Regions from separate parts of the Kitasatospora sp. NPDC004240 genome, predicted to be linked through region 2. Evidence: riboswitches for the same ligand, from Rfam matches in the RefSeq annotation. Region 2 holds a riboswitch; each other region holds the start of a gene.
What was found. Region 2 has a riboswitch for cobalamin ahead of ACWEQL_RS11565 (peptidase). Riboswitches for the same ligand answer to the same signal wherever they lie in the genome.
Positions count from the first base shown of each region.

Region 1: another riboswitch for cobalamin. It lies ahead of metE (5-methyltetrahydropteroyltriglutamate--homocysteine S-methyltransferase); the one in region 2 lies ahead of ACWEQL_RS11565 (peptidase).
Region 3: another riboswitch for cobalamin. It lies ahead of ACWEQL_RS03215 (ribonucleoside-diphosphate reductase subunit alpha); the one in region 2 lies ahead of ACWEQL_RS11565 (peptidase).

Region 1 is NZ_JBSGFD010000030.1:48,818-55,096, forward strand. It holds gene metE (5-methyltetrahydropteroyltriglutamate--homocysteine S-methyltransferase) at 84-2,393, opposite strand; cobalamin riboswitch at 2,623-2,860, opposite strand; gene meaB (methylmalonyl Co-A mutase-associated GTPase MeaB) at 2,980-3,984, opposite strand; gene scpA (methylmalonyl-CoA mutase) at 3,996-6,200, opposite strand; gene ACWEQL_RS11035 (methylmalonyl-CoA mutase family protein) at 6,197-6,279, opposite strand, start outside.
Region 2 is NZ_JBSGFD010000032.1:38,615-44,893, forward strand. It holds gene ACWEQL_RS11550 (ROK family protein) at 1-538, shown strand, start outside; gene ACWEQL_RS11555 (hypothetical protein) at 1,761-2,474, opposite strand; gene ACWEQL_RS11560 (hypothetical protein) at 2,541-2,813, shown strand; cobalamin riboswitch at 3,179-3,322, shown strand; gene ACWEQL_RS11565 (peptidase) at 3,414-4,481, shown strand; gene ACWEQL_RS11570 (flagellar hook-length control protein FliK) at 4,501-4,965, shown strand; partial or broken gene ACWEQL_RS11575 (prenyltransferase/squalene oxidase repeat-containing protein) at 5,510-6,279, shown strand, end outside.
Region 3 is NZ_JBSGFD010000006.1:85,156-91,434, reverse strand. It holds gene ACWEQL_RS03225 (glycoside hydrolase family 26 protein) at 1-619, shown strand, start outside; gene ACWEQL_RS03220 (ArnT family glycosyltransferase) at 616-2,361, shown strand; cobalamin riboswitch at 2,581-2,708, shown strand; gene ACWEQL_RS03215 (ribonucleoside-diphosphate reductase subunit alpha) at 2,769-5,315, shown strand; gene ACWEQL_RS03210 (ribonucleotide-diphosphate reductase subunit beta) at 5,315-6,279, shown strand, end outside.

The DNA of each region.
Region 1 (6,279 bases), on a different contig from region 2:
GCGGGCCCCGGACACCGTCCGCCGGGAGGCGACCCCGCGCCCCGGCGGCCCCTCCACGGGCCGCCGGGGCACAGGGGGGCGGGTCAGGAGGTGAGTTCCTCGCGCAGGTGGTGGGTGGCGGTGAGGAGGCGGTCGAGGGAGGCGCGGGTCTCGGGCCAGGTGCGGGTCTTGAGGCCGCAGTCGGGGTTGACCCAGAGGCGGGTGGCGGGGATGGCGGCGAGGGCGGTGCGCAGGAGGGCGACGGTCTCCTCGGTGCCCGGGACGCGCGGGGAGTGGATGTCCCAGACGCCGGGGCCGACCTCGCGGGGGTAGCGGGCCTCGGCGAGTTCGCCGGCCACCCGCATGTGGGAGCGGGTGGCCTCCAGGGAGATGACGTCGGCGTCGAGGTCGTCGATGGCGGTCATGATGGCGCCGAACTCGGCGTAGCACATGTGGGTGTGGATCTGAGTGTCGGCGCGGACCCCGGAGGTGGCGAGGCGGAAGGCCTCGGTGGCCCAGCGCAGGTAGCCGGCGTGGCCGTCGGCGCGCAGCGGGAGCGTCTCACGCAGGGCGGGCTCGTCGACCTGGACGACGGCGGCGCCGGCGGCCTCCAGGTCGGTGACCTCGTCGCGCAGGGCGAGGGCCACCTGGCGGGCGGTGTCGGCGAGCGGCTGGTCGTCGCGGACGAAGGACCAGGCGAGCATGGTGACCGGGCCGGTGAGCATGCCCTTGACCGGGCGGTCGGTGAGGTCCTGGGCGTAGCGGTACCAGTCGGTGGTGAGGGGCTGCGGCCGGGAGATGTCACCGGCGAGCACCGGTGGCCGGACGTAGCGGGTGCCGTACGACTGGACCCAGCCGTGCCGGGTGGCGAGGTAGCCGGTGAGCCGCTCGGCGAAGTACTGGACCATGTCGTTGCGTTCGGGTTCGCCGTGGACGAGGACGTCCAGGCCGGCCTTCTCCTGGAAGGCGATGACCTCGCGGATCTCGGCCTCGATGCGCTCGCGGTAGGCGGCCCGGTCGATCCGTCCGGCGGTCAGGTCGGCGCGGGCGGTGCGCAGTTCGGCGGTCTGCGGGAAGGAGCCGATGGTGGTGGTCGGCAGCAGCGGGAGGCCGAGGCGGGCGCGCTGGGCCTCGGTGCGGACCTCGTACGGCTGGGGGCGGCGGGTGTCGGCCGCGGGGACGGCGGCGGCGCGGGCGCGGACGGCCGGGTCGCGGGTGACCGGGGAGGTGGCGCGGGAGGCGAGGTCGGCGCGGTTGGCGGCGAGTTCGGCGGTGATGGCGGTGGTGCCCTCGCGCAGGGCGCGGGCGAGCAGGGCGGTCTCGGTGCTCTTCTGGCGGGCGAAGGCGAGCCAGCGGGCGATCTGCGGGTCGAGTTCGCGTTCGGCGGTGGCGTCGAGGGGGACGTGCAGCAGTGAGCAGGACGGGGCGACGTCCACGGTGCCGGCGAGGCCGAGCAGGGTGGCCAGGGTGGCGAGCGACTTCTCCAGGTCGTTGATCCAGACGTTGCGGCCGTCGACGACGCCGGCGATCAGGCGCCTGCCGGGCAGGCCCCCGGCGGCGGCGAGGTCGGCCAGGTTGGCGGCGGCGGGGCCGGTGAAGTCCAGGGCGAGGCCTTCGACGGGGGCCTTGGCGAGGACGGGCAGGGCTTCGCCGAGGCGATCGAAGTAGCTGGCGACGAGCAGCTTGGGCCGGTCCTCGACGGCGCCGAGCTCGCGGTAGGCGCGGGCGGCGGCGCCCAGTTCGGCGGGGGTGCGGTCCTGGACGAGGGCGGGCTCGTCGAGTTGCGCCCATTCGGCGCCGGCGGCGCGCAGTTCGGCGAGGAGTTCGGCGTAGACGGGCAGCAGCCGGTCGAGCAGGGTGAGGGGCTGGAAGTCGGCGGCGACGCCGGGGGCGGGCTTGGCGAGCAGCAGGTAGGTGACGGGGCCGAGCAGGACGGGCCGGGCGGTGTGGCCGAGCAGGAGGGCCTCGCGCAGTTCGCCGACGGCCTTGGCCGGGTTGGCGGTGAAGACGGTGTCGGGGCCGAGTTCGGGCACCAGGTAGTGGTAGTTGGTGTCGAACCACTTGGTCATCTCCAGCGGCGCGGCCTCCTGGGTGCCGCGCGCCATGGCGAAGTAGCCGTCGAGCGGGTCGGCGGCGACGGCGGCGCGGTGGCGGGCGGGGATGGCGCCGAGGGCGACGGTGGTGTCCAGCACGTGGTCGTACAGCGAGAAGTCGCCGGTGGTGACCTCCTGGACGCCGGCGTCGGCCAGCTGCCGCCAGTTGTCCCGGCGCAGGGTGGCGGAGGTGGTGCGGAGGGCGGCGGCGGTGACGGTGCCCTTCCAGTAACCCTCGACGGCCTTCTTGAGCTCCCGGCCCCGGCCCTGGCGGGGGTAGCCGTGGACGGTGGCCCGGGTCTGCACGGGTACGGGCCGCACCGAAGTGGACTGCGCGGGTACGGGCCGCGCCGAAGTGGACTGCGCGGGCGTGGACTTCGCGGTCAAGGGACTCTCCTTCGCGAGTCTGGTTCCTCATGTTCCCGGGGACGGGACGAGGGCGCAAAGGATGACGGACCGGGCGGGCCGCCCGGGCACGTAAGGTGCCGGACTCCGCCTTCTGTGTACGCCGACCCGCCCACGAGGTCACCGGGAGGTCCGCGCGCGATCGGTCGCGCACGGGCAACGGGCAGGTCTTCGGACTCGCGGGCCCGTCCACCCGTGAAAGGGCGGACTCCTAGTGGCCGTCGCTTCCCAGGCCCGTGCGGGCCCAGTGCGTATGACGGCGGTCGTTCCCGCTCACCGCTGCGGGGCAGTCCCGGACTGGCCAGTTGAAAGGCGTCACCGGGTTCCCTCTTGCGACGCGCCTGTCTGGCGGACAGGAGCGAACCAGCTGCCCGGCCAGCATAGGGGCAATCCGGCGGCCCGGCACGGGAATCCCACGAGGTGTCCACGGATCGGGACGGGTACGGAAAGCCCGGTGCCGGGTGCCCCGTGGGAGGGGCACCCGGCACCGGGTGAGGGGGTGTCAGGCCTGGTCGGCGTCGGCCGGGGTGTGGAAGCCCGCCAGGATCCGTTCGGCCGCCAGGGTGGCGGTCAGCGTGCCGTCGCGGACCTGCTGTTCGATGCCGGGCGCGAGCCGGCGGACGGCCGGGTGGGCGCGCAGCCGGGCGAGCAGCTGGTCGTGGACCATCGCCCAGGTCCAGTCGACCTGCTGGTCGCGGCGCTTGGCGTCGAGCGCGCCGGTGGCCTCCAGGATCCGCCGGTGCTGCCCCAGCCGCTCCCACACCGTGTCGAGGTCGGTGCCGTCGCGGCCGCTGCAGGTGAGCACCGGCGGGGTCCAGGCGGCGTCGGGGGCCTGCAACAGCCGCAGCGCGCCGGTCAGTTCGCGGGCGGCGGCACGGGCGTCGAGCTCGTGCGGGCCGTCCGCCTTGTTGACGGCGACGATGTCGGCGAGTTCCAGCACGCCCTTCTTGATGCCCTGGAGCTGGTCGCCGGTGCGGGCGAGGGTGAGCAGCAGGAAGGAGTCGACCATGTCGGCGACGGTGGTCTCGGACTGGCCGACGCCGACGGTCTCCACCAGGACGACGTCGTACCCGGCGGCCTCCATCACCACCATGCTCTCCCGGGTGGCCCGGGCGACGCCGCCGAGGGTGCCGGAGGTGGGCGAGGGGCGGACGAACGCGGCCGGGTCGACGGCGAGCTTCTCCATCCGGGTCTTGTCGCCCAGGATGCTGCCGCCGGTCCGGCTGGAGGACGGGTCGACGGCGAGCACCGCGACCCGGTGGCCCCGCCCGGTGAGCATGGTGCCCAGGCCCTCGATGAAGGTGGACTTGCCGACGCCGGGGACGCCGGTGATGCCCACCCGGACGGCCTTGCCGGAGTGCGGGAGCAGCTCCAGCAGCAGCCGCTGGGCAAGCTCCCGGTGGTCGGCGCGGCCCGACTCGACCAGGGTGATGGCCCGCGCGATGTAGGCGCGCGAGCCGTCGAGGACACCCTGGACGTACTGGTCCAGATCGATCGTGCGGGCCACGGGTCAGCGGCTCACAGCTCGTGGCCGAGGGACGCGGCCAGCGTCCTCAGCAGGTCGTGGGCGGCCTCCGGGATGACCGTGCCGGGCGGGAACACCGCGGTGGCACCGGCCTCGTGGAGGGCGTCGACGTCCTGCGGGGGGATGACCCCGCCGACCACGATGGTGATGTCCTCGCGTCCGGCGGCGGCGAGTTCGGCGCGCAGCGCGGGCACCAGCGTCAGGTGGCCGGCGGCGAGGGAGGAGACGCCGACGATGTGGACGTCGGCCTCCACGGCCTGGCGGGCGACCTCGGCCGGGGTCTGGAAGAGCGGGCCGACGTCGACCACGAAGCCGAGGTCGGCGAAGGCGCTGGCGATCACCTTCTGGCCGCGGTCGTGGCCGTCCTGGCCCATCTTGGCGACCAGGATGCGCGGGCGGCGGCCCTCGGCCTCGTCGAACCGCTCGACGAGCTCGCGGGTGCGCTGGACGGCGGTGGTGGGGCCTGCTTCGTCTCGGTACACACCCGTGATGGTACGGATCTGGCCGGAGTGGCGCCCGTACACCTTCTCCAGGGCGTCCGAGATCTCGCCGACGGTGGCCTTGGCGCGCGCCGCGTCGACGGCGAGGGCGAGCAGGTTGCCGTCCAGGGTGCCGTCGTTGCGCGGGCCGCGCTCGGCGGAGGCGGTCAGCGCGCGCAGGGCGTCCTGGCAGGCGGCCTCGTCGCGTTCGGCCCGCAGGCGGCGCAGCTTCTCGATCTGCTGGGCGCGCACCGAGGAGTTGTCGACCTTGAGCACCTCGATCTGCTCGTCGGTGGCGACCTGGTACTTGTTGACGCCGATCACCGGCTGGCGTCCGGAGTCGATCCGGGCCTGGGTGCGGGCTGCGGCCTCCTCGACGCGCAGCTTGGGGATGCCCGCGTCGATGGCCTTGGCCATGCCGCCGGCCGCCTCGACCTCCTGGATGTGCTGCCAGGCGCGCGCGGCGAGGTCGTGGGTGAGCTTCTCGACGTACGCGCTGCCGCCCCAGGGGTCGATGACCCGGCAGGTGCCGGACTCCTGCTGCAGCAGCAGCTGGGTGTTGCGGGCGATCCGCGCGGAGAAGTCGGTGGGCAGGGCGAGCGCCTCGTCGAGGGCGTTGGTGTGCAGCGACTGGGTGTGGCCCTGGGTCGCGGCCATCGCCTCCACGCAGGTGCGGGTGACGTTGTTGAAGACGTCCTGGGCGGTGAGCGACCAGCCGGAGGTCTGCGAATGGGTGCGCAGCGACAGCGACTTGGCGTTCTTGGGGTCGAACTCCTTGACGAGCTTGGCCCAGAGCAGGCGGGCCGCGCGGAGCTTGGCGATCTCCATGAAGAAGTTCATGCCGATGGCCCAGAAGAACGACAGGCGGGGCGCGAAGGCGTCCACGTCCATGCCGGCGGCGAGGCCGGCGCGCAGGTACTCCACGCCGTCGGCCAGGGTGTAGGCCAGCTCCAGGTCGGCGGTGGCCCCGGCCTCCTGGATGTGGTAGCCGGAGATGGAGATGGAGTTGTAGCGCGGCATCTTCTGCGAGGTGTACGCGAAGATGTCGGAGATGATCCGCATCGAGGGCTGCGGAGGGTAGATGTAGGTGTTGCGGACCATGAACTCCTTGAGGATGTCGTTCTGGATGGTCCCCGCCAGCTTCTCCGGCGGCACCCCCTGCTCCTCGGCGGCCACGATGTAGAGCGCCAGGATCGGCAGCACGGCGCCGTTCATGGTCATCGACACCGACATCCTGTCCAGCGGGATGCCGTCGAAGAGCTGGCGCATGTCGTAGATGGAGTCGATCGCCACGCCGGCCATGCCGACGTCGCCGGTGACCCGCGGGTGGTCGCTGTCGTAGCCGCGGTGGGTCGGCAGGTCGAAGGCGACCGACAGGCCCTTCTGGCCGGCCGCCAGGTTGCGGCGGTAGAAGGCGTTGGACTCCTCGGCGGTGGAGAAGCCGGCGTACTGGCGGACCGTCCACGGCTGGTTGACGTACATCGTCGGGTACGGGCCGCGCAGGTACGGGGCGACGCCCGGGTAGGTGCCGAGGAAGTCGACGTCGGCCAGGTCGGCGCCGGTGTACAGCGGCTTGACGCCGATGCCCTCGGGGGTCTGCCAGAGCAGTTCCTCGACGTCCTTGCCGGTGGCCCGCTCCCAGGCGGAGCGCCACTGCTCGTGGGTGGTCCCGGCGCCGTTCGCGGCGTCCAGGCCGATCTGCGTGAAGTCGGGGATCATGCCGCCGCTCCGATCTCGTCGAGGACCGAGGTGAGGAGGGCGACGGCGTCGCCGCCCGCGAAGACGAACTCGTCCACCC
Region 2 (6,279 bases):
CGAGCACCGCCTCCACCGGGGAGCCCAGGGCGCGGCCGGCGACATCGGCCACATCCGGGTCGCCTCCGCCGCCGACCAGCTCTGCCGCTGCGGCAACATCGGCTGCCTCGAGGCCGTCGCCGGCGGCGCGGCCCTGGCCGCCCGTCTGCGGGCCGAGGGCGCGGACGCCGACGACAGCCGGGCCGTGGTCACGCTGGTGCGCGCCGGCAACCCGAGGGCGATCCAGCTGATCCGCCAGGCCGGACGGGACCTGGGCGAGGTCCTGGCGGCGCTGGTGAACTTCTTCAACCCCGGGGTGATCGTCATCGGCGGCGACATCTCGGACGCGGGAGAACACCTGCTCGCCGGAGTCCGCGAGGTCGTCTACAGCCGCTCCCTCCCGCTGGCCACCCAGCACCTTGCCATCCGCGGGCGTGAACTCGGCGACCGCGCCGGCGTCATCGGAGCCGCCGTCATGGTCATCGAGCACACCCTCGACCCCGCGGTGGTCGACCGGGCCACCGCGGCCCCGGACCTGCGGGAACGCACGTCCCCGTGAGTCGACGGCGGCGGCAGGGCCGACGAGCGCCCGCCGCCACGAGGGCGCCGTAGGCTGTCGTGCTCGGCTCAGAAGCCGGCCCGCCGGAGACGATCGGCGCGTGATGGCGGCCGCTCGTCCCGGCGGGCATCATCCTTCACCGCTGGTCGAGGCTGTCCATGCCGCTCCGTCGGCCCGGGATCCGGCCGGGAGTGCGGGAGTTCGGGCTGCGTGAGTGGTACTCGGCCCTCGGGGCGGGGGCCGCCGGCGGGCGCGCGGTGCGGTGAACACCGCGAGCGCTCCGGAGGGAGGTGGTGGCATCGTCGCGTACCTCTGGAATGGAGGGTCAGGGGGAGGGGAGGGGTGGAGAGGTCGGCTCGCACTCGACGTGCGGGCCGGCGGTCGCTCGCAGGGCGCATGGAGTGCGGCTGTGCCCAGCCCCTCCCGATGCGGCCGCCGACGGCGATCGGCGGACGTTGCCGAGGCGTCACCCCGTGCATGGTCGCGCAACCGCTCAGCGCTGCTGAGAGTCTTGGGGCGGGCGCATCCGGCTGTCAAGACACCGGACGGCGCCCGCTCCACGACCTTGCGGGACCGGTGGATCACGCGGCGGCTCGGCGATCCGGACGTCCGGTCCCGATCCCACCCGGACCCCGGCGGGTGGGCGGGAAGGTCGGCGGGGTCCGGAGGGCAGACCTCACATAGACCCTCGATTGATGGGATGTCTGCTTGTAAGGCTGAGCGGTCGACGTTCCCAACTTTCGTCCTGAACTGGATTTTTCAAGAAATGAGCCTCAGGGGCCTGGACAGTCACCCGGACGTCCGCGTTACATTCATCCTGTGTCTCCGTGATTGAATCAGAGAGGCGACGCCCACGCGACACATCACTCCCGCTCGGGACCGGCACGAGGAACACCGATGAGACTCGGAGGCGCCCTTCTCTTCGGCACCTCGGCCCTGTTCGCACGGGCGTCGCTGAGCGCGTGCTGAGGCAATGACGCGTCCGCCGCGTCGAACGGCGCGCCGCTCGTGGGGTGGCCTGCCTCGGGGTGCGCGTGGGCCCGGTTGCCGCCGTGTTTCCGCCTGGCTCGGCGGCTTCCGTCGACTCCACCGCCGCTACGAGCGCGGGACCGACCACTTCGCCGCTTTCGCTGGCATCGCCGCAGCCGTCCTATGCCTCCCCAGAGTCACCACACGAGATCACTTCTTATGCGGACCATCTGACGCGCTCCTCCTGGCGGGCCTACGGTGAGAAGAGAGTGCGGTGCCGCGGGTGGTGCTGCCTTTCCGCACAGGAGGTTCCTCGGATGGCGGTCGGGCGCCGGGGGCCGGCAGCGGCGCGGGGTTCGCGTTCGTGGGGGAGGGATGCGGAGCTGGCGCACGTGGCGGGCCTGCTCGGCACCCGTCCGGCAGTGGTGATCGTCGAGGGGGAGGCCGGGATCGAAGGTGTCATCCGCTGCGCGAGCCGCTGCCGTTCGGGCCGGTGGCCGATGCCCTGCGCGCGGCCGGCCGCGGTTGGTGCAGCGGGCGCAGGCGCTGCCGCGCTCGGTGGGCGCCCTGGTCGCTCTACTGCCCGATCTCGCCGATCGGCTTCCGGCGCCGGAGGGTGCCCCGGATGCGGCGGGGGCGCGCCGGCGAGCCGGCCGCGGGGCGCGGGTCCGGGCAGTTCGGCGTAGCGCGCCGCGATGTGCTCGGCGACGGTGTGGGGGTCGGCGACGCCGTCGGCCTGGCCGGCCCCGGTGCCGGTGCGGTGGGTGAAGCGGCCGGCCGGTACGTACGCGCCGTCGCGCAGCAGCCGCAGGTAGGGGATGCGCAGCCCGTGGTCGACGATGAGCCGCTCGGCCAGGTCGGGGGAGAAGACGTCGTCGAAGTCGTCGAGGCCCCGGGTGTGGAGGGGTTCGTTCTCCCAGGCCGTCCGCAGGGCCTTGACGTCGTGGACGAGGCGTTCCAGCGCCATGGTGGTGGCTCCTCAGGGGGTCAGCAGCCGGATGTTCCCGGGGTTGTTGAGGACGAGGTGCGGTCCGTGAGGTCGGAGAGGTCGGCGAAGCCCCGGTCGGGGAGGTGCGGGACCAGGGAGGGCGCCGACCAGCGCGCTGCCAGGTGGCGGTGCGTCGACGGCGCCGCGGCCCGCGGCTCGTACCCGCAGGTGACGGGGGTCGACCTGCGCGCCGCGGAGTACGGGCGCGCGTGCGCGGCCCTGCTGAGCGACCTGCTGTCGGGCACGGCGCAGCCCGGAGCGGTGCGTCGGCACGACTGGGCGCTGCGGATCCGCGCCTCCACCGCCGGGCGCGGCTGACGCCGGACAGTGTGGGCACGCTCTCCGGCTCGGGCCGGTCCGCGGGTGTCCACTGCGGACGGAACTCCCTGAGCCCGGAGGGGGGTCACTGACCTGGGGCGATGACGCCCTTCCGCTCCTTCGCCCGCCCAGGGCCGGCGACCTCGCGAAGGAGAAGTTCCGTGAGGCACACCGGTAGGCAGGCCATGGGGGGAGGCCGTCGCCTCTCGCTCGCACCCCGTACCCGGCCGACAGGTGGCATACCGAAGGCCGTTCCGGAGTCGTCCGAGGTGAGGTGGACTCCGCGGTGCCTCGAACGAGCCCGTCAGCGAAGTACGGTGGATCCGGGCGTCGTGATGTGACGCACGATCCCTTGACCGGGTCTTTCCCGTCTCGCCATGATGGATCGTCATGTTGTGACTCCGCCCGCGGGGGAAGTCCGGTTCGAATCCGGCGCTGACCCGCAACGGTAGGCCTCCGACCCCGCGTCGGCGGCGAGCCCGAGTACCCGTCGGCGGAGGTGTGCCAACCCCTCCTCCCGTCGTGGTCTGCGGGCCGGAGTTCCCGACGGCTGCCCGTTGCCAGGTGGACCCCGCGCGCCCAGGCCCGGAAAGGCAGCCCATGCCCGTCCGCCACCGGACCCTCGGCCTCCTCGCGATACCCGCGCTCGTCCTCGGCGCCGTCCTGCCCGCCTCGACCGTCGCCGCCGCCCAGGAGCAGGGCGCGGGGACGGGCACGACCTACCGGCCCGACGCCGCCGCGGCGGGCTGGCTCGCCGGACAGTTGGTCGGCGGCGACCACTTCGAGTCCGTCTTCGACGGCACCGCCTACCCCGACCAGGGCCTCACCATCGACGCCGTGCTCGCCTTCGCCGCCTCCGGCACCGCCGACCAGGCGGCGGCCCGCGCCACCGCCTGGCTCGCCAGGCCCGAGATCCTCTCCGGCTACCTCGGCGACGGAACCACCGAGGCGTACGCGGGCGCCACCGCCAAGCTGCTGCTGGCGGTCGAGGTCCGCGGCGAGAACCCGGCGGCCTTCGGCGGTGTGGACCTCCCGGCCCGGCTGCGCTCGCTGCTGGCCGCCGACGGCCGGTTCTCCGACCGCTCGCAGTGGGGCGACTACAGCAACGCGTTCGGGCAGTCACTCGCGCTGATCGCCCTGAAGCGCACGCCCGGCGGCGCACCGGCGGCGGCCGTCGACTTCCTGGCGAACAGCCAGTGCGCCGACGGCGGCTACCCGGTGGCGTTCGGCCAGGCCGCCTGCACCAGTGACCCGGACGCCACCGCGCTGGCGGTCCAGGCGCTGGCCGCGACCGGCCGCACGGCCAAGGCCCAGGCCGGACTCGGCTGGCTCACCGCCCACCAGGGGGCCGACGGCGGCTTCGCGGCGGCCGGCGCCGCGGCCTCCAACGCCAACAGCACCGGCCTCGCGACCGAGGCACTGCTGTCCGGCGGCCGGTACGGGGCGGGCCTGAAGGGCTGGAGCCGGCTGGTGAAGTTCCAGCAGGGCTGCTCGGCCGACCCGGCCGTGCGCGGCGCCGTGGCCTACGACGCGAACGGGTTCAACGCCGCCACCGCCCCGCGCGCCACCGCCCAGGCCGTGCTGGGGCTCTCCGGCAAGGGTCTGGCCGAGCTGACCGCGCACGGCGCCCGCCCCACCGCCCCCGTCCTGGCCTGCCCGGCCGCCTGACCCCGTGAGGAGCACACCGATGACCAGGCCCCCCGCCCGGCGCACCCTCGGCGCGCTCGCCGCCGTCGCCGCCCTCACGGCCGCGCTGCTCGGCGCCGGTACCGTCCGGGCGCCGGAGGCGAGCGCCGTCGCCTGCGACGGCACCACCGGCGTCACCGTCGTGGTCGACTTCACCGCCCTCGGCGGCGGCATCGAGACCGGCTGCGCCCCCGGCGACCCGGCCAGCGGACTCGCCGCGCTCGGCGGCGCCGGCTTCCCGTACGCCTTCCACCCGCGTTTCCCGGGCTTCGTGTGCAAGATCAAGGCGCTGCCGACGACCTGCACCAACCCGACCGGGACCGCCTACTGGTCGTACTGGCACGCCCAGCACGGCGGCCCCTGGTCGTACAGCACGCTGGGTGCGGGCAGCTACAACCCGGCGCCCGGTGACGTCGAGGGCTGGTCCTTCGGTGCGGGCACCCAGCCGGGCATCACGGCTCCCTGACCGCCGTACGCCGACAGCCGTACGTCCCCCCGATGCCCCGGCCGCCGTGAGGGGAGGCCGGGGCATCGGGGGCATGCCGTACGAGGACCCACCGGCGCCGGACGGGACGCCCGGGTGCTCAGGTCGGCGAGCCGTGTGATCGATCTGACGGTCCGTTGACTGTCGTTTCGACCCTGTGGTCTGATGAGCTGGTTTTTCACCCTCGGCGCTCAGGGGAAGCCGGTCCGAATCCGGCGCTGACCCGCAACCGTGGATCCATCCCCAGGGATGGATGAGCCGGAATGCCTGAGCCGGGGGTCTGTTCACGGAGCACTTGCGTCGTCGCGGACTACGACGCGGTCAGGACGGCGCCCGCACCCGGGCGGCCGTCGACTGCGTCGTTTGTCCCCGCGTCGACCGACCAGGGGGTTCGCCGATGAGGGCCAGCAGCAGTCGTCCACGCCGAAGGAGCAGGGGCAGAGCGTCCCTGCTGGTCACCGGGACCGTCGTGGTCGCCGCGTGCGGCACGGTCCTGCTCGGACATCCGGGCGCCGCACTGGCCGACCCGGTCGCGGGGAGCACCCCGGACCTGGCCAAGGGCAGCCGCTACCTGACGGATCCGGCGCACCTGGTCGACGGCCACTACTACGAGGCCTTCCCGGCCTTCGCCGACTTCGGCCTGACCATCGACGGCGCCTTCGCGCTCGCCGCCACCGGCACCGACGACCCCGCACTGCGCGGGATCGTCGACTTCCTCGACCACCAGGGCAAGGACCCCAACGAGCGTACGGTGAACGACTGGACCGGCATCGGCACGGAGTACGCCGGCGGCGGCTCGATCGGCAAGGAGGCGCTGCTCGCCGAGGTGGTCGGACGCGACCCGCGCGCCTTCGGCGGCCACGACCTGATCGCCGCCCTCGCCGCGATGGTCTGCGCCAAGGCCGATCCGGACACCGGCTGCGCGGCGCCCGGCAACTACACCTACGCCACCTCGGTGTTCTCCCAGGCGCTCGGCGTCATGGCCCAGCTGCGGGCCGGCGACGTGGCCAACGCCGCCGCCCCGATCGGCCACCTGAAGAGCCTCCAGCGCGCCGACGGCTCCTGGCCGAGCCTGATCCCCGCCACCGGCGACTCCGACGTGGACAGCACGGCGATGGCCGTCATGGCCCTTGCGCTCGTCCCCGGGGACGAGGCCGGCCGGGCGGTCGACAAGGGACTCGGCTGGCTCGCCGCCCAGCAGCTTCCCGACGGCGGATTCCCCGGTGCGGCCGGCCACTCGACCAATTCGACGGCCCTCGCCGTCCAGGGCATGACGCTGCGCAAGGCCGCCCACGG
Region 3 (6,279 bases), on a different contig from region 2:
GGCCATCGCGAACGGCGAGACCGACGACTACGTGAAGAGCGTGGCCAAGGCCGCCGCCAAGCTCAACCTGCCGATCGCGATCAGCATCGCGCACGAGATGAACGGCGACTGGTACCCGTGGGGCCGGCAGGCCGCCAGTGCCGAGGACTTCGTCCGCGCCTGGCGCCGCGTCCACGACATCTTCGACCGGGCGGGCGCCACCAACGTGATCTGGGTGTGGAGCCCCAACATCACCGTCCCCGCCCCCAACACCCGGCTGGCGCCGTACTACCCCGGCGACGCCTACGTGGACTGGGCCGGCATGACGGGCTACTTCACCCAGCACGGCCCGAAGACCTTCGAGACCCTGTACGGCCCGACCATGGCCGAGATCCGCGCCTTCTGCAAGAAGCCCTTCTTCATCAGCGAGACCGCCGCCGAGCAGGGCAAACGGCAGCGCGCGGACGTCACCGAGCTCTTCAACGGACTGGCCGCGCACGACGACATCGTGGGCTTCGTCTGGTTCAACATCGTCAAGCGGGCGGACTGGCGGGTCGAGGCCGTCCCCGCGACCCTCACCGACTTCAGGCAGCGCGTCTCCGACCCCCGCTACGGCTTCGACATCCGGAACCCGAGATGACCACTGAGACCGACTCCTTCCCGGGCCCGCGCACACCGGCGGCCGGGGACTCCGGCACCACCGGCGCCGCCCCGGCCGCGGGCGGCCACCGGGACGCCGACCACCGGGACACCGGCCACCACGCCGACGGACAGCACGCCGACGGACACCGGGGCACCGGCCACCGCGCCGACGGGCGGCCGCCGGTCGACGACTCCCGGGTCGTGGAGCTCGCGCCGTACACCATCCCGGAGGTCCCGGCGATCGGCTGGGACCCGGCCCCCAGCCCCCGGCGCCGCTGGATCGCCCGCGCCCTGCTGGCCGGTGTGCTGGCCATCCAGGCGGCGCTCTCGCTGCGTCTGCTGGCCGCCGCACACCCCGACGAGGCGGCCGCCATGGTGGCCGGCCGCCAGCAACTGGCGCACCTCACCGACGGCGCCGCGGTGACCACCGACCTGCTCGGCCGGATCCCCGGCTCGCCCTGGCTGTACCCGCCGCTGGCCGGCTGGACTGCGAACGCCAACGGCATCTGGGGCACCCGGCTGCTCAGCCTGGGCTTCGCCCTGGTCACCACCGTGCTGCTGTACTCGATCACCCGCCGGCTGTTCAACGAGCGGGTGGCGATCTGCAGCGCCGGGGCGTACGCCGTCCTCCAGTCCACCGTGGTCGTCGGCTTCTACGCGGCCCCGGACGCCCCGGCGGTCATGCTGGTGGCCTGCGCGGCCTGGGTGGTGGTGCACACCGCCCGCCGGCCGGTGGCGCTCGTCCTGGTGGCCGCCGTGCCCCTCGCGCTCGCCGCCGCCACCGCGTACGCCGCGGCCGTCGCCGTGCCCGCCCTGCTCGCCCTGGCCCTGGTCACCGCCCGGCCGCACCGGGGCCTCGGCCAGGCGGCGGTGCGCGTCCTGCTGCTGGCCGCGGGCACGGCCGGCGCGCTGCTCGGCGCCGGGCTGCTGGACGAGATCGCCGCGTGGTCCCCGGCCCTCGGCCACGGCGCCCGGCCGCGCACCGAGATCCTCCTCAACGCACTCCAGTGGGGCGGCCTGTTCACGGTGCTCGCCGTCGCCGGGGCGGTCGCCTACGTGCGGCGCGAGCAGATGAACGAGTCACCGGAGAGCGACTTCGTCCCCACCACCAGGGGGCACCGCGCGGCGCTGGGCGCGACCCTGGTCGCGACGGCGCTGCTGGTCCCCGCGATCCACCTGTGGCTGGGCACCCCCGGGGTGCTGTTCCGGCACCTGGGCCTCGGCATGCTGCTCGCCGCGCCGCTGGCCGGGGTGGGCATCACCCGCCTGGTCGGCGCGCACTTCCGCAACCCCCAGCTGGGCATCCTGGTGTGGGTGGTGCTGCTCGCCCTCGGCCTGGAGCAGTCCTCGGCGCGCTACCAGGACGGCCCCGACGACGGCCGGCTGCTCGCCGTGCTGCGGGTGCACGCCGAACCGGAAGGTCGCTACCTGACGGCGGTCGACGGCCTGCCAGAGTACTACCTCGGCAAGGTCAGCCGCCCCGAACAGTGGGTGTCGGCCCGCAAGGGCACCGAGTACCACGCCGCCTCCGGGGTGACCCTGCGCGGCGACGCGGGCAGCGCGGCGGCGATCCGGGACGGCTGGTTCACCCTGGTCGTCCTCGACAGCACCGCGCCGGCCGCCACCGACCGCGCGCTGAGCGCCGCGCTGTCCTCCAGCGGGCACTACCGGCTGATCGCGCAGTTCACCTCGCCGACCGGCGATTCGAGCACCTACAAGGTTTACCTGAAGTACGCCTGAGGGGCGCTCCCGGGGCGTTGACGGGGCGTCCGCCCAGGACGGGCTCCGGGGTCTCCACAGGGCCGTCACAGGGCCTCCCGGAGGCCTTCCGAAGGCCTCCCAGAAGCCTCCCGGAGGCCTCCCGGAGGCCTTCCGGGGTGCCGACACGCCGGGCTGACCAGCGGGACGTACGACACACCGGCCACAACATATGGTGCCGCAAAAGTCAGCCGCCACTACATGTATGCTCACTCCTGCTGTCGACGCAGGGGAACCCGGTGGGAGTCCGGGACTGCCCCGCAGCGGTGTGCGGGCGGCCCACCCGGGGGCCCGTGAGTCCGATGACCTGCCGACCGCGTGCCACACGGCCTCCCCGCAGAGGCCTTGCAGCACGGCAGTACCTTCCGGGCCTCGCGGGCGGGCCGGGGATGTCACCGTCACGCGATGCCGCAGGGCGATCGCGTCGTGCTCCCCTGCCCCGAACGGTCCCGGCCGACCCGATCCACCGCCGCCGATCGCCGCCAGGAGAGAGCGCCTTGACCACCGCTGCCTCAGCCACCCTGCCCACCCAGGGTTCCAGCTCCGCCCCCGCCGACCCGACGGTCTCCGACCCCGGCGGCGCGCTCCTGCGGCTGCTCACCGACCGCAGCGTCGATCTCCTTCAGGTGGACCCCGGCCATGTCGCCGCCGCCGCGCTGCGCGGCCGCCACGCCGGCTCCGACTTCGCCGAGCTGCGCGGGCTGGCCGTGGAGGCCGCCGCGTCGATGATCGCCGAGGACCCCCAGTACTCGAAGCTGGCCGCCCGCCTGCTCGCCCTGGAGATCGTGGACGAGGCCGTCAGCCAGGGCTCGGTCACCTTCGCCGACTCGATCACCGTCGGCCACGCCGAGGGCCTGATCGGCGACACCACCGCCGCCTTCGTCGCCAAGCACGCCGACGCGCTGAACGCGCTGATCGACGCTCAGGGCGACGACCGCTTCGAGTACTTCGGCCTGCGCACCGTGCAGTCCCGGTACCTGCTGCGCCACCCGATCACCCGCAAGGTCGTCGAGACCCCCCAGCACTTCCTGCTCCGCGTCGCCTGTGGCCTGGCGGTCGGCGACAACGAGCAGTCGGTCGCCGAGGTCGCCGAGCTGTACCGGCTGATGAGCCGTCTGGAGTACCTGACCAGCTCCCCGACGCTGTTCAACTCCGGCACCCGCCACCCGCAGATGTCCAGCTGCTACCTGCTGGACTCGCCGCTGGACAACCTGGACTCGATCTACTCGCGCTACGCCCAGATCGCCCGGCTCTCCAAGCACGCCGGCGGCATCGGCCTGTCCTACTCGCGCATCCGCTCGCGCGGCTCGCTGATCCGCGGCACCAACGGCAAGTCCAACGGCATCGTGCCGTTCCTGCGCACCCTCGACTCCTCGGTCGCCGCCGTCAACCAGGGCGGCCGCCGCAAGGGCGCGGCCTGCGTCTACCTGGAGACCTGGCACGCGGACATCGAGGAGTTCCTGGAGCTGCGCGACAACACCGGCGAGGAGGCGCGGCGCACCCACAACCTCAACCTGGCGCACTGGATCCCGGACGAGTTCATGCGCCGGGTCAACGCCAACGAGGACTGGTCGCTGTTCTCCCCCGCCGACGTCCCCGAGCTGGTCGACCTGTGGGGCGCCGACTTCGACGAGGCGTACCGCAAGGCCGAGCTGGCCGGCAAGGCCGTGCGCACCATCCCCGCGCAGACCCTGTACGCCCGCATGATGCGCACCCTGGCGCAGACCGGCAACGGCTGGATGACCTTCAAGGACGCCTCCAACCGCGCCGCCAACCAGACCGCCCTGCCGGGCCGCACGGTGCACTCCTCCAACCTCTGCACCGAGATCCTGGAGGTCACCGACGACTCCGAGACCGCGGTCTGCAACCTCGGCTCGGTCAACCTGGGCGCGCACGTCGCCGACGGCGCCGGCGCCGGCGACCTGCTGAACGCGATGGACTGGGAGCGGCTGGACGCCACCGTGCGCACCGCCGTGACCTTCCTCGACCGCGTGGTGGACATCAACTTCTACCCGACCCCCGAGGCCGGCAACTCCAACAACCGCTGGCGCCCGGTGGGCCTCGGCGTGATGGGCCTGCAGGACGTCTTCTTCAAGCTGCGGATCGACTTCGACTCCGCCGAGGCCGCGCGCCTGTCCACCCTGATCTCCGAGCGCATCATGCTCACCGCCTACGAGCGCTCCGCCGACCTGGCCGAGCAGCTGGGCCGCCACGAGGCGTACGGCGAGACCCGCGCCGCCCGCGGCGAGCTGCACATCGACCACTTCCCGACGGCCGCGCCCGAGTGGGCGGACCGCTGGTCGGCGCTGCGCGAGCGGATCGCCGTCACCGGCCTGCGCAACTCGCTGCTGCTGGCGATCGCGCCGACCGCGACCATCGCCTCCATCGCCGGCGTGTACGAGTGCATCGAGCCGCAGGTGTCCAACCTGTTCAAGCGCGAGACGCTGTCCGGTGAGTTCCTCCAGGTCAACCCGTACCTGGTGCGCGAGCTCAAGGAGCTCGGCGTCTGGGACCAGCAGACCCGGGACGCGCTGCGCGACGCCAACGGCTCGGTGCAGGAGCTGGGATGGCTGCCCGCCGAGGTCCGCTCGCTGTACCGCACCGCGTGGGAGCTGCCGCAGCGCGCGCTGATCGACCTGGCGGCGGCCCGCATGCCGTACATCGACCAGAGCCAGTCGCTGAACCTCTTCATGGCGGCGCCGACCATCGGCAAGCTCAGCTCGATGTACGCGTACGCCTGGAAGGTCGGTCTGAAGACCACCTACTACCTGCGTTCGCGCCCGGCCACCCGGATCGCCCAGGCCGCCTCGGGTGCCGCCCGTACGGCCGCGCCGGTGGCCGCCCCGACCGTGGGAGCCCCGACCCTCACCCCGGAGGAGGAGGCCGCGCTGGCCTGCTCCCTGGAGAACCCCGAGTCCTGCGAGGCCTGCCAGTAATGCCCACCGCCGACGACCGCAAGATGCTGCTCGACCCCGGGTTCGAGCTGACCCTGCGCCCGATGCGCTACCCGTCGTTCTACGACCGGTACCGGGACGCGATCAAGAACACCTGGACCGTGGAGGAGGTGGACCTGCACTCCGACGTCGCCGACCTCGCCAAGCTGAGCGAGGGCGAGCGGCACATGATCGGGCGGCTGGTCGCCTTCTTCGCGACGGGCGACTCGATCGTCGCCAACAACGTGGTGCTGAGCCTCTACAAGCACATCAACTCGCCGGAGGCGCGGCTCTACCTGTCGCGGCAGCTGTTCGAGGAGGCCGTGCACGTCCAGTTCTACCTGACGCTGCTCGACACCTACCTGCCCGACCCGGACGACCGCGCGGCGGCCTTCGCGGCGGTGGAGAACATCCCCTCCATCCACCAGAAGGCGCAGTTCTGCTTCAAGTACATGAACGCGGTCGACCACATCGACTCGCTGCAGACGAAGGAGGACAGGCGGGCGTTCCTGCTCAACCTGATCTGCTTCGCGGCGTGCGTGGAGGGCCTGTTCTTCTACGGGGCGTTCGCCTACGTGTACTGGTTCCGCAGCCGCGGCCTGCTGCACGGGCTGGCGACGGGCACCAACTGGGTGTTCCGCGACGAGTCGATGCACATGGACTTCGCGTTCTCGGTGGTCGACACCGTCCGCGAGGAGGAGCCGGACCTCTTCGACGAGGAGATGGCGAAGCAGGTGACGGAGATGCTGGAGGAGGCCGTCGAGGCCGAGCTCCAGTTCGCCCAGGACCTGTGCGGTGAGGGCCTGCCCGGCATGAACACCGAGTCCATGCGCCAGTACCTGGAGGCCGTGGCCGACCAGCGCCTGGCCCGCCTGGGTCTGCCCATCCGCTACGGGTCCACCAACCCGTTCGGCTTCATGGAGCTCCAGAACGTCCAGGAGCTGACCAACTTCTTCGAGCGCCGCGT